2 regions of the Planococcus chinensis genome follow, and region 2 is predicted to be linked to the other one. Evidence: predicted binding sites of a transcription regulator. Region 2 holds the regulator's gene; the other holds the start of a gene.
The links. Region 2 encodes NrdR, which represses ribonucleotide reductase genes. Its sites were predicted from a motif close to AACACNATATATNGTGTT; they were not measured.
Positions count from the first base shown of each region.

Region 1: the regulator NrdR is predicted to act here: its motif matches at 4,532-4,549, upstream of ACFSDB_RS14395 (vitamin B12-dependent ribonucleotide reductase).

Region 1 covers NZ_JBHUFW010000011.1:361,342-371,822, forward strand. The annotation lists gene gcvPA (aminomethyl-transferring glycine dehydrogenase subunit GcvPA) at 1-204, shown strand, start outside; gene gcvPB (aminomethyl-transferring glycine dehydrogenase subunit GcvPB) at 197-1,660, shown strand; gene ACFSDB_RS14380 (AAA family ATPase) at 1,728-3,002, opposite strand; gene ACFSDB_RS14385 (rhodanese-like domain-containing protein) at 3,076-3,456, opposite strand; gene ACFSDB_RS14390 (lipoate--protein ligase family protein) at 3,613-4,392, shown strand; gene ACFSDB_RS14395 (vitamin B12-dependent ribonucleotide reductase) at 4,582-7,140, shown strand; gene aroQ (type II 3-dehydroquinate dehydratase) at 7,582-8,022, shown strand; gene ACFSDB_RS14405 (M24 family metallopeptidase) at 8,019-9,107, shown strand; gene efp (elongation factor P) at 9,104-9,664, shown strand; gene accB (acetyl-CoA carboxylase biotin carboxyl carrier protein) at 9,786-10,286, shown strand; gene accC (acetyl-CoA carboxylase biotin carboxylase subunit) at 10,300-10,481, shown strand, end outside.
Region 2 covers NZ_JBHUFW010000011.1:140,134-150,614, reverse strand. The annotation lists gene thrS (threonine--tRNA ligase) at 1-140, opposite strand, end outside; gene dnaI (primosomal protein DnaI) at 539-1,474, opposite strand; gene ACFSDB_RS13320 (replication initiation and membrane attachment family protein) at 1,475-2,842, opposite strand; gene nrdR (transcriptional regulator NrdR) at 2,854-3,330, opposite strand; gene speD (adenosylmethionine decarboxylase) at 3,551-3,934, opposite strand; gene ACFSDB_RS13305 (glyceraldehyde-3-phosphate dehydrogenase) at 4,250-5,263, opposite strand; gene coaE (dephospho-CoA kinase) at 5,370-5,969, opposite strand; gene mutM (bifunctional DNA-formamidopyrimidine glycosylase/DNA-(apurinic or apyrimidinic site) lyase) at 5,979-6,848, opposite strand; gene polA (DNA polymerase I) at 6,864-9,515, opposite strand; gene ACFSDB_RS13285 (carboxylate--amine ligase) at 9,984-10,481, opposite strand, start outside.

The DNA.
Region 1 (10,481 bases), 220 kb from region 2:
AAAACGAAAGCTCCGTCCAAAGAATTGAACGCCCGCCTGCTCCAAAAAGGCATGATCGGCGGCTATGACCTAGGGCGCAGCTATCCGGAACTCCAAGGCCATACACTTGTTGCTGTGACCGAACAGCGCACCAAAGAAGAGATCGATGCATTCGTGCAGGAACTTGCTGCTGCAGTGCAGGAAATGGGGGCTACTCATGCATAAAGACAACCAACCGCTCATTTTTGAATTGACAAAAGAAGGCCGCGTCGGCTATAGCCTGCCGGACCTAGATGTGCCGGAAATCGATTTGGCCGATGTCTTGCCGGAAGGTTTGATCCGCGATGAAGCGGCTGATCTGCCGGAAGTGTCTGAACTGGATATCATGCGCCATTACACAGCGCTTTCCAAGCGCAACCATGGTGTCGATTCTGGGTTCTATCCGTTAGGATCGTGCACGATGAAGTACAACCCGAAAATCAACGAATCCGTAGCACGCTACCCTGGGTTCGCGAATATCCATCCGCTTCAGGACGAGTCTACCGTTCAAGGTGCGATGGAATTGATGTTCGACCTTCAAGAGCATCTGAAGGAAATCACCGGCATGGACGAAGTGACGCTCCAGCCGGCTGCCGGCGCACATGGCGAGTGGACAGGGCTGATGATGATCCGCGCTTACCACGAGTCAAGAGGCGACATGAACCGCACCAAAGTCATCGTTCCGGATTCTGCACACGGCACCAACCCGGCATCGGCAACAGTAGCCGGTTTTGAAACCGTAACAGTGAAATCGAACGAACACGGCCTGGTCGATCTTGAGGACTTGAAGCGCGTTGTCGGTCCTGATACTGCTGCTTTGATGCTGACCAACCCGAACACACTCGGCTTGTTTGAAGAACAGATTCTGGAAATGGCTGCCATCATCCACGAAGTCGGCGGCAAATTGTACTATGACGGCGCCAACTTGAACGCCGTTATGTCGAAAGCACGCCCTGGCGACATGGGCTTTGATGTGGTCCACTTGAACCTGCATAAGACGTTCACCGGCCCTCACGGCGGCGGCGGCCCTGGTTCAGGCCCTGTCGGTGTCCAAAAGGACCTGATTCCGTATCTGCCAAGCCCGGTGCTGGTGAAATCAGGCGACAGCTTTACGTTCGACTACAACCGCCCGGAATCGATCGGCCGCGTCAAGCCGTTCTACGGCAACTTCGGCATCAACGTCCGTGCTTATACGTATATCCGCACCATGGGACCGGACGGCCTGAAAGCCGTGACGGAATATGCCGTCTTGAACGCCAACTACATGATGCGCAAATTACAGCCGCATTTCGATTTGCCATATGACCGCCACTGCAAGCATGAATTCGTCTTGAGCGGACGCCGCCAGAAGAAACTAGGCGTACGGACGCTTGATATGGCGAAGCGCTTGCTGGACTTCGGCTACCATCCGCCAACGATTTACTTCCCATTGAACGTGGAAGAAGGCATGATGATCGAGCCGACCGAAACAGAATCGAAAGAAACGCTTGACGCCTTCATTGATGCGATGATCCAGATTGCAAAAGAAGTGGAAGACAATCCGGAAATCGTCCAGAATGCACCGCACACGACTGTCATTAAACGCTTGGATGAAACACAGGCGGCCCGCAAGCCGGTCCTGCGCTATACCAAAGCTGAATAGAACAAACGAAGAGCCCGCCTGCAGATTTCCGCAGGCGGGCTCTTTTGCTGTCCATTATACCGGTTCTTCATCCGAATCCGATGGGCGAATCGGCTTCTTCCCAATCATTCTTTGCAGCGCGGCGGCTCTGCTTTTGGAGTTCCTGGATGCGTTCGCCGTATTTCGTCTCCCCTTCGTAATGCCAGTTCAGGGCAGTGGACATGTACAGTTCATTGAGCTGGGAAATCGACAGGCCTTTTGAAAGTTTGGCCATGTCATCCAGCTGTTCGGGAGTGAAGATCGATTTGACGTCGAGTTTTTGCAGGTATTGCTTGCGCAGTTTTTTGTCAGGCGAAGGGATCTCGTATGCCCGGTCAAACCGGCCAGCCCGGTTGATGAGTGCGGGATCGATCCGCTCGGGGTAATTCGTTGTCCCGATGATAAAAAGGCCTTCACGGGACTGCGTGCCGTCAAGCGTGTTCAGGAAGACCGAACGGGTGAACTCAGGCATCGAATCGATATCTTCTATGACCAGAATCGCAGGGGCAAGCCTCGACACGGTCCCGAATACTTCCTGGACGGTATAGCTGGATGTGAATTCGGTGATCTGCCAGTAGACGACCGGCGCTTCAGTGGAGCCGGTGATTGACTTGACGAGTGTCGTTTTGCCGTTGCCGGGGGCTCCGTAAAGCAGGATGCCGCGTTTGTACGGGACGCCGTACTCTTTGAAGAACACGCCGTCTTCTAGGAAGAATTCATCAATCGAGCGGAAAATGTCCTTTTTGATGCCTGCTTCCAAAATGACATCATCGCGGTTGACGATGGCCATTTCCCCGTAATTCCGGCGTTTTACGCCTTCGTCGGTGTCCACAAGGAACGTAATGCTGTTCATCAGTTCGATGCGCAGCAGCTCGTTCATAGCTTCCAGGAAAGCGAGGGCAGCAGGTTCCGATTTAGCGAAAAATTGGAATTCCGGCCATGCGTTCTCCGCAGCCGTGAAGAGCTGGTATTGTGAAAGGGCGACATCGTAGTCCGGGAAAAAGACCAGTCGGTTTTCAAAGCTCTGCCGCACCCGCAGGCTGCCGCTCTGATCGTCTTCTTCTGCGCTTGCAATTTTGCCGAGCGGGCGGGCCTGATACAAAAAGCACAGGGTTTCAAACTTCAGGAGCCCCTTTTCCATCAGGTCGAGCAGATGGGTATGCAGCCGCGAAATCGTTTCTTCGATATCGACGTGGAACCATTCTCCTTGTGAGCGTTCATCGAGTGCAGCCAATGCTTTTTCGGAAACAGCTGCGACTTCTGCATAATGGGGCAGCGTTTCCCTAAGAGTTTCCCCGTGGGGAAAAAGAATTTTGGGCAACATGATTTTCCTCCAGTCCGGATCGTTTCGTTAAAACGAAAAGAGCCCTTCCACACCTGGGAAAGGCTCTAGATGATTATTTGGCTTTGACCTTGCCGGTCCATTGCTTGAAGCCGCCTTGCAATTGATACAATTGGTCATATCCTTTTTTCTTAAGGAACAACGCCACCCGGCCGCTGCGTGCGCCGTTCTGGTCGTAGATGTAAACCGGTTTGTCAGCGCGGATCTCGCGGTAGCGCTGGTTCAGTTGGGTCTGCGGGATGTTGCGCGCGCCCAGGATGTGGCCGTTCGCAAAATCTTTCGGTTCCCGCACATCAATTAGTTGTGCTTTGCGGTATCCTTCGATAAACTGCTCTTGCGTCAAAGTGGTGACGGCCTTCTTGATGCGGAAATACGAAATTGCTGCAAAGATCAGCAATGCGGCTACTACGCCTAAAGTAATATAAAGAAACTCCACTGTTCTTGCCCCTTTCTAATCTCACTCCATTATAAAAGATGGAGTGACTCATGTTCAATGGCAATGTTACACTAATTAAAGAAATTAGGGGGCGATCTTGTGAATTTTCCGGAATGGTTGTTTATTGATTCAGGCAAAGGGACACCGTCATTCAATATGGCGCTCGACGAAGCGCTGCTGAACTGGCACAGCGAAGGGGCCATCCCGCCGGTGATCCGGTTTTACCGCTGGGAGCCTGCAGCGCTTTCAATCGGGTATTTTCAGAAAGTGGAAAAAGAAATCGATATGGAGCAAGTGGAGCGCCTCGGGCTCGGCTTTGTGCGCCGGCCGACTGGCGGGAGGGGGGTCCTCCACGAACACGAGCTGACATACAGCATCATTGTCAGCGAGGATTACCCGGACATGCCGGAAACGGTGACCGAAGCCTACCGGGTGCTGAGCGGTGGACTGCTGGAGGGATTCCGGAACCTCGGACTCGATGCGTCCTTTTCCGTTCCGCTGACCGATAGCCAGAAAGCGGATTTGAAAAAGCCGAAAAGCGCCGTATGCTTTGATGCACCAAGCTGGTACGAGATGGTGGTCGAAGGGCGCAAAATTGCCGGAAGCGCGCAGACGCGCCAAAAAGGGGTCATCCTGCAGCACGGTGCCATCCTGCTCGACTTGGATGCTGAGAAATTATTATCGGTCTTCAAGTTTCCGGACGAAGAAGCAAAAGAGCGCATGCGCAGGAAAATACCCCAAAAAGCGGCGGCAATCAATGAGCTGCGGCAGGAGAACGCCACTCATGAAGAATGCGCAAGCGCGTTCAAAGCCGGGTTCGAAGCGGCTCTCGGCATCCGGCTGAAGCCGTTTTCGCTCTCAGCGGAACAGCGTCTGGAAGTTCAGAAGATTGAAGAAATGCGCTATGCCAATCCGGCTTGGAATCTGCGGGTCTGAGGAGTCTAAAGACTCATTTTACATAGGCAAAAACGGTGGAAACCTTTGTGGATTCAGCTTTGAGACGGCACGTGAAACTGGAAGCAAAATTTTGTTATTGCTTCGATGTTTCAACATATAGTACGATGGGAAATGTAATAATACTATATATAGTGTCTACTCCATATAATATGAAGGAGGAATTGTCAAATGGTTTCTGCCACTCAAAAAGAATATTCTCTAAATCCGGTGAGTTTGAACAGCGACATCGAAGCGTTCCCGCAAGTTTTTGCGATCACCCCGGACATGAAAACAACACATAAAGGGGTATCGCGCCTCGTCATGATCGACCGCTATTCATACAAGGATACGGAAAAGAAGACGCTGAAAGCGGGCGACTTTGTCGTGCTGACAGTCAAGGAGGATCCGAAATTCCCGGCACGCGGCTTGGGGTATATCGTATCGGTCGACAGAACGTCGAACACAGCAAAAGTCTGGATCGAAGAAGACTACCGCAGCGCGATCGACAAACCTGAAGAAGCGGAGGCGGGAATCGTCAACCGTTCGCTTGATGTCATCGAAAAACCGCTGGAAGTCTATTACGAGCAGATTGCCAAACGCAACGCTGCAGGACTTGCTTCTGTTGAAACGACGCCGGAAAAACGCGAAGAATGGTTCGGGAAGTTCTATGAACAGCTGGTCAACCTGAAATTTATCCCTGCAGGCCGCGTCCTATACGGAGCCGGCGCAGGCACGGACGTCACGTATTTCAACTGCTACGTGATGCCATTCGTGGCAGATTCGCGTGAAGGCATTTCAGACCACCGCAAACAAGTGATGGAAATCATGTCCCGGGGCGGCGGCGTCGGCACGAACGGCTCTACACTGCGCCCGAGAAACACGCTTGCGCGCGGGGTCAACGGAAAATCATCGGGATCGGTTTCCTGGCTCGACGACATCGCAAAATTGACGCACCTGGTCGAACAAGGCGGATCCCGCCGCGGCGCCCAAATGATCATGCTGGCTGATTGGCATCCGGATATCGCGGAATTCATCATTTCAAAAATGCAGAACCCGCGCATCCTCCGCTACTTGATCGAGAATACGGAAGACGAAATGATCAAAAAGCTGGCAAATGAGAAATTGAAGTTCAAGCCGCTCCTCGAACAGGAGGAGGCCATGTACCAAGGGATCCTGAACTACCGGGCGATTCCGGGAATGGGCGGATTCAACGAGAAGATCATGCGCGATGCTGAAACGAAGCTGCGCGACGGCGGAACCTACTCGGTCCATAACGAAGAATTCCTGACAGGCGCGAACATTTCCGTGACCCTGACAGACGATTTCATGAAAGCGGTCGAAGAAGATGCGGATTACGACCTGCGCTTCCCGGCGGTCGAATCGTATTCGCCTGAAGAAATGGCCATCTATAACGAACAGTGGCAGGAAATCGGTGATGTGCGCGAATGGGAGCGCATGGGCCACGGCGTACGCGTCTACCGCACGATCAAAGCCCGCGAACTGTGGAATTTGATCAACGTCTGTGCAACGTATTCAGCTGAGCCGGGCATTTTCTTCATCGACAATGCCAACGCCAAGACGAACGCTACAGCTTACGGCCAAAAAGTGGTAGCAACGAACCCTTGCGGCGAACAGCCGCTGGCGCCTTACTCGGTCTGCAACCTGGCTGCCGTCAACTTGGCACGCTTTGCAGATCCGCAGACAAAGCAAGTGGACTTCGAAGCCTTGAAGGAAACCGTCAAAGTCGGCGTCCGCATGCAGGACAACGTCATCGACGCAACACCGTACTTCCTGGAAGAGAACCGCGTCCAGGCGCTTGGCGAACGCCGTGTGGGCTTAGGCGTCATGGGGCTTGCCGACCTGCTGATTTATTGTGACAAGGAATACGGCTCGCCGGAAGGCAACGAGCTGGTTGATGAAATCTTCAAGACGATTGCTGTAGCGGCGTACGAAGAATCAACGCTTCTTGCAAAAGAGCGCGGAAGCTTCCCGTTCCTGATCGGCAACACAGACGAAGAAACGGCTTCACTCCGGAAAGCGTTCAGCGAAACCGGCTTTATGCAAGGCATGCCGGAAGAAATCCGCCAGGGCATCCTGGACAACGGTATACGCAACTCGCATCTGCTGACGGTTGCACCGACCGGTTCTACAGGCACAATGGTCGGCGTATCTACAGGGCTTGAGCCATATTATTCATTCACATACTACCGCAGCGGACGCCTCGGCAAGTTCATCGAAGTGAAAGCGGACATCGTCCGTGAATACTTGAAGAACAACCCGGAAGCGGACGAAGAAAACCTGCCGAAAGCATTCGTTACGTCAATGGACTTGGCTCCGGAAGCGCATGCGGATGTGCAGTGCATCATCCAGCGCTGGATCGATTCATCGATCTCGAAGACAGTCAACGCACCTCGCGGCTACACAGTCGAGCAGGTCGAAGGCGTCTACGAGCGCTTGTACAAAGGCGGCGCAAAAGGCGGTACGGTCTACGTCGACGGAAGCCGCGACTCGCAGGTGCTGACGCTGAAAGCGGAAGAGAACACATTCGAGGAGCCGCATCAGGAAGACGTCAAAGGCAAACGCCCGATCGTCCTGATCGACACGATCCAGGATCTCCGTTCAACGAACGTCACCATCGGCTCTGAAATCGGCAACACATGCCCGGTCTGCCGCAAAGGGACAGTTGAAGAGATGGGCGGCTGCAATACCTGCACGAACTGCAACGCGCAGCTGAAATGCGGGCTGTAAGCATAAAATCTTTAAAAACAGCCGCTTGAGAATAAATTCCGGCAGCATCTTATCAGATTCATCCAAAACCATCTTTCCTCTGCAGAGGGAAGATGGTTTTTTTATGGCTTTTGGATCGTCCGGTTTTGCGAATCTGAAGCAACGGTGCTCCAACCGCTTTTATTGAACCGTTTCCAAAAATAGCTAAAACGGGCTGGCACCAGAAAAAGACCATGAAAAACCGGTCCAATAGGAAAATCGCATAAAAGTGCTGAAATAAAATATAAATGTACTAAACTACATAAGGTTTATTGTTCAAAAACCAAAAACGCAATAAGAAACAAAAGCCAGGTCGGGAAAAACTTTGAGATAGAACCGCCGCGGCATTATTCAGGAAATATTTGCTCTGGCATTCCCTTATGATAAAATAATGAAGACTGTGACAGATGGGAGTTGGGAGAAATGAAGGTGTTGTGTTTGAACGGGCCGAATTTGAACCGCCTCGGCAAACGCGAGAAAAAAGCGTACGGTACATTTACTTTGGAGGAATTGGAAAATGAATTGATGGATTTTGCCGGCAGCAACGGGATCAACCTGATGTGCATGCAGTCGAACCATGAAGGGGAATTGGTCGACTGGATCCACTTGGCAGCTGACGACGGCACGGATGCCATTGTGCTGAATGCTGGGGCGTATACACACACCAGCGTCGCCATCCGGGATGCCATTGCCTCCATCCAAATCCCTGTGGTTGAAGTACATATCTCAAACGTTTATAAGCGGGAGGAGTTCCGCCATCATTCCTATATCGCGCCGGTTGCGGCCGGACAAATTACGGGCTTTGGCCAGGACGTTTATAAATTGGCGCTGCACGCGCTGCTCCTACAACAATCGAGAGGATGAACCCATTGAAACTTCAAAAATTACGCAATGAAATGGAACAACAGCAAATCGAGGCTCTTTTGATCACCAGCCAATACAACCTGCGCTACATCACCGAATTCACCGGGACAGCGGGGCTGGCGCTTTTGACACCGGAAAAAGCGTTTTTTATCACCGATTTCCGTTATACCGAACAGGCCGGCGTCCAAGTCAAGGAATTCGAAGTGGTCCAGGCAAAGACGAATTTACTGGAAGAAGTCGCTGAAATTGTTCAATCACTTACTTTGAAGACAGTTTCATTCGAACAGGATTACATGACGTACGCTCTTTACAGCCAGTACAAAGAGAAAATGAATGCAGAAATGAAACCTGTCAGCGGGTTGATTGAAAAAATCCGGATGTTCAAGACGCCGGAAGAAATCGAAGTGCTAAAAGCCGCTGCAAAAATTGCCGATGCTGCCTACGAGCATATCTGCACATTCATCCGCCCCGGACAAACAGAGCTGGAGATTTCAAATGAACTTGAATTCTTCATGCGCAGCCAAGGCGCAACCTCGTCGTCGTTCGATATCATTGTTGCGTCCGGCACCCGTTCCGCATTGCCGCACGGGGTGGCGACGGACAAGCGGATCGAGGCGGGCGACATGATTACGCTCGATTTCGGAGCGCTCTACAATGGCTACATTTCGGATATCACACGCACACTGGCTGTCGGTGAACCGTCTGACAAACTGAAAGAAATCTATCAGGTCGTCCTGGATGCTCAAGTGCTCGCGCTCGAAAACATCAAACCGGGAATGACGGGCATTGAAGCCGACGCGATTGCACGCGATTACATCAAATCAAAAGGCTACGGCGAAGCATTCGGCCATTCAACCGGCCATGGCATCGGGCTTGAAGTCCATGAAGCTCCCGGGTTATCATCTAAATCGCAGACAGTTCTTGAACCGGGCATGGCCGTGACGGTAGAGCCGGGCATTTATCTGCCGGGAATTGGCGGAGTGCGCATAGAAGATGATATAATGATTACCGAGTCTGGCAATGAGCGATTAACTCATTCGACGAAAGAGCTGCGTATTTTACAAGTAACGGAGGAAATTAAATGATTTCAGTAAACGATTTTAAAACAGGCGTGACAATCGAAGTGGATAACGCCATCTGGCGTGTAATGGAATTCCAGCACGTAAAACCGGGCAAAGGTGCGGCATTCGTCCGTACGAAATTGCGCAACTTGCGCACAGGCAGCGTAACGGAAAAAACGTTCCGTGCCGGTGAGAAAGTGGCGAAAGCACAGATCGACAACCGCAAAATGCAATATCTGTATGCGAGCGGCGATGTCCATGCGTTCATGGACATGGAAACTTATGATCAGATCGAGCTTCCTGAAAAGAGCATCGAATATGAATTGAAGTTCCTTCAGGAAAACATGGAAGTCCAAGTGATCCAATTCCAGGGCGAAGTGCTTGGCGTAGAATTGCCGAACTCGGTCGTTCTTGAAGTGGCTGAAACAGATCCGGGCATCAAAGGCGATACAGCAAGCGGCGGCACGAAACCGGCTAAACTGACGACCGGCCTTGTCATCCAGGTGCCTTTCTTCATCAACGAAGGCGACAAGCTGATCATCAACACGACGGATTCTTCTTACGTTTCACGCGCACAATAATGAAAATCGGCCTCTTCTGAAGAGGCCTTTTTTTAAAGAAAAGCTCGCTGTTCCAAAATGGGCTGAAAAAGTCTAAAATAGTACAGGTAGGCACAACCATACATAAAGGGAGTTGGATAATTTGAAAATCCAGGAAATTCGCGAAATCATCAAACTAGTGGATGGCTCGTCAATCGATGAATTCACTTACGAATCCGAAGGCACGAAAGTGAAATTGAAGAAAAACGGCGGGGCGGTTTCAGCACCTGCAGCACAGGCGCCAGCGGCACCGGCTCCAAAAATGGAAGAAGCGCCGAAAGCGGCTGCGCCAGCTCCTGCAGCAAAAGCGGAAGAGCTGATTTCTGAAGAAGCGCCTGAAGTGGCGGTCCAAAACGACGAAAACCTTCACCAAATCCTTTCGCCGATGGTCGGGACATTCTATCAGTCGCCATCACCGGAAGAACCAGCATATGTACAGCCAGGAACGAAAGTTTCAGCTGACCAGGTGGTCTGCATCGTCGAAGCGATGAAATTGTTCAATGAAATCGAAGCGGAAGTAGATGGGGAAATTGCTGAAATTCTTGTAAAAGATGGCCAGCTAGTAGAATACGGCCAGCCTCTATTCCTCGTTAAAACCAACTGAGGAGGGGTCGCTTATGAAAAAGGTATTGATCGCTAACCGCGGAGAAATTGCAGTCCGCATTATCCGTGCGTGCAAAGAGATGGACATTGAAACGGTCGCTGTGTATTCTGAGGCCGACAAAGAGGCGCTCCATGTGGAATTGGCCGATGAAGCTTATTGCATCGGGCCGAAAGCGTCCAAAGACAGCTATTTGAA
Region 2 (10,481 bases):
AGCTGGTCGCCGACTTTTCCGGCCAATGCTTTCTTGCGGAGGCCTGGCGAAATGGATTGAGCAATTTCTTCAGTAGTCGTGCCTTTGGAAAACTCCTTTACTGCTCCATCAGGGAATGTTAATTGAATCATGTCTGACATATTACTCTCTCCTTTTTCATTTAGATTTGAACACCTTGCCCGACCCAATCGGCAGCCAAGGGACTGCCGTTTTCCGGACAAATAAAAAAAGCCTCATCCCAAAGGGACGAAGCTATGTTCGTGGTTCCACCCTTCTTCTATTCGGGACAGAAAGATCCTGTCCAAAACGAAGCTCTGCATCGGCTAACGGGCCGGTACCGTCAGCTGCTACTCCAAAGTTCACAGCTGCTGCTCGAAGGTGGTAAGCGTTGTGCCGGTACTTGAGAAGCTTGCAGCCGGTGGCTTCTCTCTCTAGAAAGTCGTACAGTTCCGCTCTTGTCCTTGTCAAAGCATTTCAAATCATATTCTGATTGTTATTACTATACTGCGAAAATCTCCAAAATGCAACACCCTTAAAATCAATTCCTGCGGTTTCTGCCGTCCAGCTTCACCGGTTCCGTCAGCGCGCGGATGCGTTCCATGACGCGGGCCGCTTTCAGGTCTTCCTTTTCGCCGCGCTGGGAATACGTCAAATGGTGCTGGAGTTCAGAATAGCTGAAGTTCGATGTCATGAACGTCGGCAGCCGCTCCGCCATCCGGTAATGGAGGATCGTACCGAGCACTTCGTCGCGTGTCCAGCTCGACATCGCTTCCGCACCGATGTCATCAAGCATGAGGACATCGGCTTTTTTGACGTAATCGACTTTTTCCTGCAGTGTCTGATCGCCGATCGCCTGTTTCATTTCCCGCATGAATTCCGGGACGAACACCAGGACGGACCGGATGTTCATCTCTGCCAGTTCGTTGGCCACGGCACTCAGCAAATAGGATTTTCCGATGCCGAATTTGCCGTACAAATACAGGCCTTTCTTCGGCATATTATCCGGGCCGGTCGTTTCATCCAAAAACTTGCTGACGGCACGGAATGCTTCCATCCGGCTGTCATCCAATTCAAAGCCGCTGAGCGTCGCCTGCATCACTTCTTTTGGCATGTACATGCTGTGGATCATTGAAGATGCCCGGCGTTTATTGTCGTGGGCATTTTTCAGGCGGCACGGCGTATAGGAAATGCCGATGGTCCCGCGCTCCAATACCAAATTCGGCTCGAAGCCCTTCAGATGGTTGATGCAGCCTTCAAAGCTCGGGCATTTATTGCAATCGTGGGACTGGTCGATGTACTCGTATAATTTATGCAGCCCTCTGTCCACGGTGCTTTTATCGATTTCAGAAGAATGCTCTTCCAGGAACTTCTGGACGCCGTGATTTTCAAGCACTTCTTTTCGCATATCGTTGTAGCGCTCCGAGAAAGCGGGGGCATTGACCACCCGTTTCAATGTTTCGCGAATCGGCTCCATTTAATCACCCTTGCCTTTCTTCATCGCCAGTCTAGCGAGGAGTTTTTGTTTTTCGATTTCCAGATCGGTGTTCTGCGGCTTGGCAGCGGCCGGCTGCACCTCATCTTTCTGATAGAACCATTCCGGCAGCTTCTCTTCCCGCACCGGCTTGCCGCGGTTGGAGCGGGTAGCAGATTTGGCGGCGGAAGAAGGCGATCCATCCGCTTTCCATTTCATGTATTGTTCATGTTCGATGCGCGCCAAATCCATCGCTTCCTTGGCTGTCGTGACATTTTTGCGGAGCCAATGCGAAGCGATTTTCTCGACATACGCTTTTGTCAGTTTCATATCCGTCCGAAGCAGGACGTATTGGAGCAGCACGTTCACAACCGCCGGCTCCATGCCATGCTGAATGACCAATTGGTTGGCCAGCTGGACATCGGCCGGCAACGGTTCTTTGCCGTTGGCAATATCACGGAGCACTTCGACAGGCGAGGCGGATTCCAGGTACTGGATCAACTCTTCCTGCCGGGTTTTCGGCTCTGCCGATTCCGCCGGCTCTTTTTTGCGGGCTTGGACAAGTTTCGGTGCCGTCGTCGCCACAGTCAGTTTATAATATTCCGAAGCCGCTTTTTTAAGGCCTTCGAGCGTCAGTTTGGAATCATCATCGATTGCCAAAAGCACCACTTTCTGCATATCTAGCGGCCCCCAGCTATAGAGGAACGCCAGCTTGGCAATGGTGTCTTTGACCGAAGCCGTCAATACGCGCTTTGGCACAAGCTGTTCCGACAATCCTTGCCGGAGCAGCGCAAAATCGAAATCCTCCTCGGTCTTATAGCCGCCTTCCGTCCGTTCATGGAAATCTTTCGTCTCTGACGGATAACCCGCCTTGGCGTGGACCGGCTGGAAAATGTCCGTGAATGTGCGCGACACTTCTTCGAAACCATCCGGGATTTCGGTCTGGTTCAGGAAGCGGTCCCGCACTTTCCGGTAGGACGTCTCACCGATCTTGCTGAACAGGAACATCGAAAGCAGCGGATCCTGGAAAAATTTCTTGGGGTCGAGCGGCGGACAAAGTTCATAGACGAACGACCGGTGATCGCCGTCCCTTTTGAACGTCTTCATAAGGCCGATCGCCTCGAGCTGTATGCGGGATTCGAAAATACGGGCAATGGGCACGCCCAAGGTATTCATCAAGGAATAATGGGTGGCTTCTTCTCCCCCGGCTTCCCCTTCCGCCCAAAGCGTCAAGTAGAAAGCCGTGGCTTCCGCGCCGATCATCGGCTGGTACAGGAGCGTCAACAGCTGGCGGTCATAATTTGAAAAAGGGTACGGCAAACGGATTTTAAACGAGTCCGCGGGTTGGAGTTCTTTATAAAGTGCAGACATGGTTCACCGCCTTACTCGGTTTTCTTGTCTTCCGGATTCTTTTTTAAAAGATCCTTCAGTTCATCAATAAATACAGTAATGTCTTTGAATTGGCGGTAGACGGAAGCGAAACGGACATACGCCACTTCGTCGATTTCCGCCAGCCGGTTCATGACCAGCTCGCCGACTTCTTCGGATTTCACTTCAGCATTGCCAGTTCGGCGCAGTTCCTTTTCAATGTCAAAGACGACATTTTCAAGTGTCTCAAGCGGCACCGGCCGTTTTTCGCAGGCCCGGATCAAACCGCGCAACACTTTCTCGCGGCTGAACTCTTCGCGCGAACCGTCTTTTTTCACCACGATCAGCGGCATTTCTTCCACTTTCTCGAAGGTCGTATAACGGTAGCCGCACGCTTCACATTCCCTGCGCCTCCGAATTGATTTGTTATCATCTACCGGGCGCGAATCGACAACACGCGTCCCGTTATGCTGGCAAGCCGGACATCTCATATGGACCTCTCCCTAAACGTTCTATCTGTTTCTTCTATATAATAATCTCATCTTTCGTACTGCTCTTGGAAGACTTTGCTAGCTTCGCCGCAAAGCCGCTCCCGCAGATTTTCGACGATCATTTTTTCAGCCTAATATATATAGTATAACAAAAATTCCTCTGTAAAATAGAAAAAGCAGAGGATTTTATCCTCTGCTTAGTATGTTTCATGTTAACGGATTATGCATTTACTGAAACTTTGGATTGGCCAGCACTGACTGGACCCATTCCGCGCGGAATTTCTACGAATTCACGCGTACCTGAATTCAACGCTTCAGCAATATAATTAGCTGCAACAGTTGGATCAAGATCGCCGCAAGTATAAACATCGATACTTGCATAGCCATGTTCCGGGAAGCTGTGGATCGTTAAATGCGATTCAGAAATGATGACTACCCCGCTTACGCCTTGAGGTGCAAATTTGTGAAAAGCTACTTCTCTGACTTCGGCTCCGGATTTAAGTGCTGCATCAACAAAAGTTTGTTCGATAAAATCCATATCGTTTAATTTGTCAAAATCACACTGCCAAAGTTCTGCAATTACGTGACGTCCCATTGTTTCCATGGTTCGTTTTCCCCCTTTGATATCATTTTGTTTTGATGCGCAAAATATTCAAAGTTGACTACCACGGGGGAAAGTTAGTCCAAAGAGGTCCTAACCCTTTAAGCAGTCATGTGAATAAAGATTGCTCCATCCGTTGCCGTAAACCTGCTGGTAACGAAGAAGTTCGCAGTCGTTTTTTGACTACGAATGTTAGTATATGATGTATTGAAATGAAATGCAATAAAAATTACTCGAAAAAACATCTTTTTTTCAGGAAATTATTTTCAGGAAAAAACCGCACCCCTCTTGTACAAGGGATGCGGTTCGTATCAATTATCATGCATAAACCATAGATTTTGCGACTTTCTTTGCTAAATCCACAACACGTGCGGAATAGCCCCATTCATTGTCGTACCAAGCCAGCACCTTCACTTTGCGGTTGCCGATGACCATTGTCGAAAGGCCGTCCACGATTGCCGACTGTTCAGTCGTGTTGAAGTCGACCGATACGAGCGGATCCATCGTCAGGGTCAAAATGCCGGTCAAGCCGTTTTCGGAAGCGTTAACAAACGCCTCGTTGACTTGTTCCGCCGTTACGTCCTGCTTCACGTCAACGACAAGGTCGACAAGCGATACATTCGGTGTCGGAACGCGCAATGCCATGCCGTGGAGTTTTCCTTCAAGCTCCGGCAAAACCAAAGACAGCGCTTTCGCGGCACCCGTAGATGTCGGGATGATCGACTGTGCACATGCACGTGCGCGGCGAAGATCCTTATGCGGGTTATCAAGGTTTTTCTGGTCGTTCGTATACGAATGGACCGTCGTCATCAAGCCGTTTTCGATGCCGAACGCATCATTCAGCACTTTCGCGACCGGAGCCAAGCAGTTCGTCGTGCAGCTCGCATTTGAAATGACATCATGCTTATCGATTTCCAAAGCGTCGTCATTGACGCCCATGACAATCGTGACATCCGCGTTTTTCCCAGGTGCCGATAAAATGACTTTGCGCGCGCCTGCTTCCAAGTGAAGTGCAGCTTTTTCGCGTGCGTTAAATTTGCCGGTTGCCTCAATAACAATATCAATGCCCATTTCTTTCCATGGTAAAAGGAGTGGATCCCGCTCATTCACCAACTGCACCCGTTTGCCGTTGACGATCAACGCATCTTCTTCGTGAGACACATCGCCCTGGAAGATTCCGTGATTTGTGTCATACTTAATCAAATGCGCCAAGGTTTCAGCAGGATAGCTGGCGTTCACAGCTGAAATCGTGATGTCATCCATTAAAATGGCTTGTCTGAATACCATGCGGCCGATGCGGCCAAACCCGTTAATCGCAATAGATACTGTCATTTATTAGTCCTCCAGTAAATTAAGTTATACTTTTATTTTTAATTCGTTATATAGTATAACACATTTTACGTAATCTGGAACCTTTAACTTCTATTCTTTGCCTCTTTCAGGATTCCACTGCATTCCAGCTATCCAAAATCCGGTTGAGCTGCCATTTCGTTTCTTCGATGGAGCCATTGTTGTAGATGACCGCGTCGGCCCCTTCTTCTTTTACCGACATTGGCAATTGCGAAGCGATGCGCGCTCGGGCTTCTGCTTCAGACAGCCCGTTGCGCTCCATCAGCCGCGCCAACTGATTCTCTTCCGTCACACTGACCACCAGGATCTTATCGGCGAAATGCTGAAGCCGGCTCTCGAATAGGAGCGGGATATCCATGATGACGGTCTTATGGCCTTCTTCCAGAAAGGCCGCGCGCTGGCGCATCATTTCCGCCCGGATTGCCGGATGGATGATGTCATTCAGCTTTTTCCGGCTCGCCGGATCGTTGAAGATGATGTCGCCCACCTTTTTCCGGTCCATTCCGCCATCCGGCAAAATCACTTCGCTGCCGAAAGCCTCTTCAATCTTTTTCAATGTATCGCTGCCCGGCTCCACGACCTGCCTTGCCACCTGATCGGCATCAACAATCGGATACCCGAGCTCTTTCAGCATTTGGGAAACGGTGCTTTTCCCGCTCGCAATGCTGCCCGTCAAACCAATGATCATTCCAAGCCCTCACTTCTGGCACGACGGGCAATATACCGAAGTCCGCCCGCCGATTTGGAGGGACTTGGTCATGCTGCCGCATGCCGTGCACTGTTTTTTGCCATACATGCCGAACCGGTTCTGCATTTGCCCCGACTCGCCGTTTATGTTGCGGTAATCCGAAATCGTGCTTCCTCCCGCTTCAATGCTTTCAAGCAGGATCGTAGCAATTGCCTCGAACAATTGCGTTTTCCGCAGACGGCTGATGCGCCCGGCTTTTCGGTTCGGATGAATCTTCATCCGAAACAGCGCTTCGGTCGCGTAAATATTGCCGCAGCCGGAAATCACCCGCCCGTCCATAATCACTTCTTTGATGGGCTTGTTCTTATACTTCGGGCTTTCCGACATGTCCAGGAAATGCTCGAGTGCTCCGTCGTCAAATGGTTCCGGCGCCATCAAAAGCAGCGGCGGAAAATCCCCTTCTTCGTTCAGCACCCGCATCTCCCCGAAACGCCGGATATCCGCATATGCAAGCAGGTTTCCATCGTCAAGCGTCAATACTACATGGACATGCCGGCGGAACTTCTCCTCCTGGATCGACAGCAAGCTGTCGACAAAAAACCAGGCCCCCGACATCCCCAAGTGGTTCACCAATAAAAACTCATTGTCTTTCTTCATCTGAAAATAAATATATTTGCTGCGTCGGTCCACCCGCACAATTTCAGCGCCGATCAGGCTGTCGATAAAGGCATCGGCTTCCATCCGTTTGATGATGGCCTCCTTGCCCCCTTCTTTTGAAAGGCGGATTGTATCCGACACGAAAACATCCCGGATCACCTTGCCGGCAGCAACCGGCCGGATCAGGCGGACGACGCCTTCCACTTCAGGAAGTTCTGGCATCCAAAAGCACTCCTATCATTTTGTATCGTACCAAGTGTCGCCGTAAGCGAAATCCACTTTCAGCGGCACATTCAGTTCCACTGCATTTTCCATGACTTCAGGAACCAGTGTCTTCAGTTTCTCCAATTCTTCCGGCGGCGCTTCGAAAATCAATTCATCGTGCACTTGCAGCAGCATGCGCGTCTGCATGCCTTCGCGCTCCAGCGCATCCGCCATATCGATCATCGCTTTTTTGATGATGTCCGCGGCGCTCCCCTGGATCGGTGTATTCATCGCCGTCCGTTCAGCAAAGCTGCGCAGATTGAAGTTCGAGCTATTAATATCCGGCAAATAGCGGCGGCGGTTCATGATGGTGGTGACAAAGCCGTTTTTCTTCGCCGTCTGGATACTCGTATCCATATAATTCTTGACGCCCGGGAAGCTCTTCAGGTAGCTGTCGATGAATTCAGCAGCTTCTTTCCGGGTGATGTTCAGGCTTTGGGACAATCCGTAATCGCTGATGCCGTAGACGATGCCGAAGTTGACCGCTTTCGCTGCGCGGCGCATATTCGACGTCACTTCTTCTGCCGGCACGTGGAACACATCACTTGCCGTTTTCGTATGGATGTCCATATCGTGCTTGAAGGCATCGATCAGGCTGTCATCTTTCGACATATCCGCAAGCACCCGCAATTCGATCTGCGAGTAATCCGCAGCCACCATGAGCCATCCAGGCACCGACGGCACAAATGCCTTCCGGATCTTGCGCCCTTCCTCCAGCCGCACCGGGATGTTCTGCAAGTTCGGGTTGATCGAACTGAGGCGGCCTGTCGTCGTGAGCGCCTGCTGGAAGCGCGTATGGACTTTGCCGTCTTCGTGTATCTCCTTCAGCAGCCCTTCAATATAAGTGGAAAGGATCTTGCCAAGCTGACGGTACAATAAAATATACGAAATGATTTCGTGTTTGCCTTCCAGCTTTTCCAACACATCCGCTGCGGTCGAATAGCCGGTCTTGGTTTTTTTCTGGACCGGCAAGCCCAGCTTTTCGAACAGGATCGTCCCGAGCTGTTTGGTCGAGTTGATGTTGAACCGTTCACCCGCAAGGCCGTAGATTTCAAATTCGATCTTCTCGAGCTTATGCGATAATTCTTTGCCCATTTCCGCCAACCTTTCGCGGTCGACCTTGACGCCGAACGATTCCATCGCGCCGAGGATCGTTGCCAATGGCAATTCCAGGTTGCGGTACAAGCCGAATTGTTCGTTCTCCTCTAGCTTCTTCAGCACCAGCGGACGCACTTCCCAGATCGTCCGTGCTTTTCGCGCTAGATGCTCATGCAGGATCAAATCGCCCGGAACGGATTTCTTCGCACCTTTTCCGTAGATCTGTTCGTTTTGGGAAACTTCCGTATAGCCATATTCCTGGACGATGTTCGACAAGTCCGTATACGTCAGCGACGGATTGACGATGTAAGCACCCAGCATCAAATCGAAGTCGACGCCTTTCACTTCCAGTCCGCAGCGCAAAAATGCCGCCGTTGCCGCTTTGGAATCGGACATGAATTTTTTCTTTGATTCATCCTCGAACCAAGCTCTGAAAGCCTCTGATGAAGTGATTGTCTCCATCGTTGCCACATACGTCTTGTCGGCTGTCGCAAACGATACCCCTAAGAGATCACAGGTATGGTATTGTTCATCGTACATCTCCAGATGGATGGCCATCTCGTCTTCCAGAATCGAGGCGTCGATTTCACTTAGCACTTCGAATTCCAGGTCTTTTTTCACCGTTTCTTCCTGGGTGTATTCGCTTTTCTCGAGCAGCGACTTGAATGCCAGCTCGTTCCATACCTTGATGAGTTCATCCTGGTCCGGCCCCGAGTAGCCCAGGTCATTGATGGATACTTCAATCGGCGCCTCGCGCTCGATCGTTGCGAGCTTTTTGCTGATATGGGCAAGCTCTTCGTTTGCTGCGAGTTTTTCCTTCAGCTTGCCTTTCTGCTCGTCGATGGCTTCATAGACGCCTTCAACTGAACCGTAGGCAGCCAGCAATTTCAATGCCGTCTTCTCGCCAACGCCCGGAACGCCCGGAATATTATCAGAGGAATCGCCCATGAGCCCTTTCATATCGATGATCTGCTCCGGCGACAAGCCGTATTTTTCACGGATATGGTCAACAGTATATTTTTCGATATCGGTGATCCCTTTGCGCGTGATGTAAACCGTCGTAGAAGGGGATGCCAGCTGCGTCAAATCCTTGTCTCCGGAAATGACCACCACTTCATCGCCTTCTTTTTCCGCCTCCAGGCTCAATGTGCCGATGATGTCATCCGCTTCGTAATTTTCGAGTTCGTATGTTTTGATGCGGTAGGCATCGATCAGTTTTCTCAAGTATGGAAATTGCTCGGACAGTTCAGGCGGCGTCTTTTGGCGCCCTCCCTTGTATTCGCCGAACATCGCATTACGGAACGTCGTTTTCCCGGCGTCAAACGCCACGATCATATGCGTCGGCTGCTCTTCTTCCAAGATTTTCTGCAGCATCATCGTAAACCCATACACAGCATTCGTATGGACCCCTTGTTCATTGGTCAAAAGCGGCAGCGCGAAGAACGCGCGATATGCCAAACTGTTTCCGTCTAATAAAAGAATTTTCTTCGCCACAAAATTACCCCTCTCAAATAAAAAAGCCGTCATTCCCTACATTTTACCATGACGGCAAAAAGAAGAGAAATGACGGGCTGTTTTACGTTCCTGTTGTAAGTTATCCATTTATTTGGTTTTACTAAAGAATCTTTCTTTTTATAAACCGCTTCGGCGCTTAGAGCATGGCTTTCGCTAGAAGCCAGGCAAAGAACGCCAGTCTTCTTGCTTCGCCCAGCCCGTGTGCGCGCCGGTGCTGGTTTAGTTCCTTAAAAGCTGATGACTCAATGTTTTAGTAGTACTTTCTAAGATATGGAGCAAAACAGCGCAGACGCCTGCGGGAGCAGCGTAGCGACGAAGCTGTTTTGTGGAATATCGGCACAGTATAATACACATACTAAAATCTTTTAGAATTAGAAAAAGAGCCCTGGGGAGGGCTCTTTTTCCCTTCATGCGGTTGAAGGGGGGTTCTATTAAACCTTAACATCCCTTTGTGAAGGCAGTGTTAATCCTGTGTTAATATTACCACTGATTGTTTTTATATTTTTTGTAATAATTTACCTGTCTTGCGAATAAATAAAGTTTGCGTTTCAGGTGCTTGTCTTTTTTATAGAATAACGGATTGCCGTATTTGCCTTTTTTCAACAGATCGTCGATATCGCGCTGGACCGCTTTATTGGCTACGAACTTGCGCAGCACGATTTTCGGCACGACTGTGAAGAGGAAATCCTCATTCAAGTACGTGACCGGCTTCTCGACATGGTAGATCAAGTCATCCACTAAGTAGGACGCCATATTATGGCCGAGTGCAGTCACATAATAACTTGAACGGCCCTGGCGGATATTCACTTCAAACACTTTGAATTTACCGTCTCGCTCATCGTATTTCAGATCAAAATTCGCAAATCCGGTATAGCTGACCGCTTCCAGGAAATTCTGGAGTTTGACCATCATTTCTTTGTTGAAGCGGGTGATCAGCGCGGTGTAGTTTCCAATGGCCGTTACGGTGTGTTCCTGAAG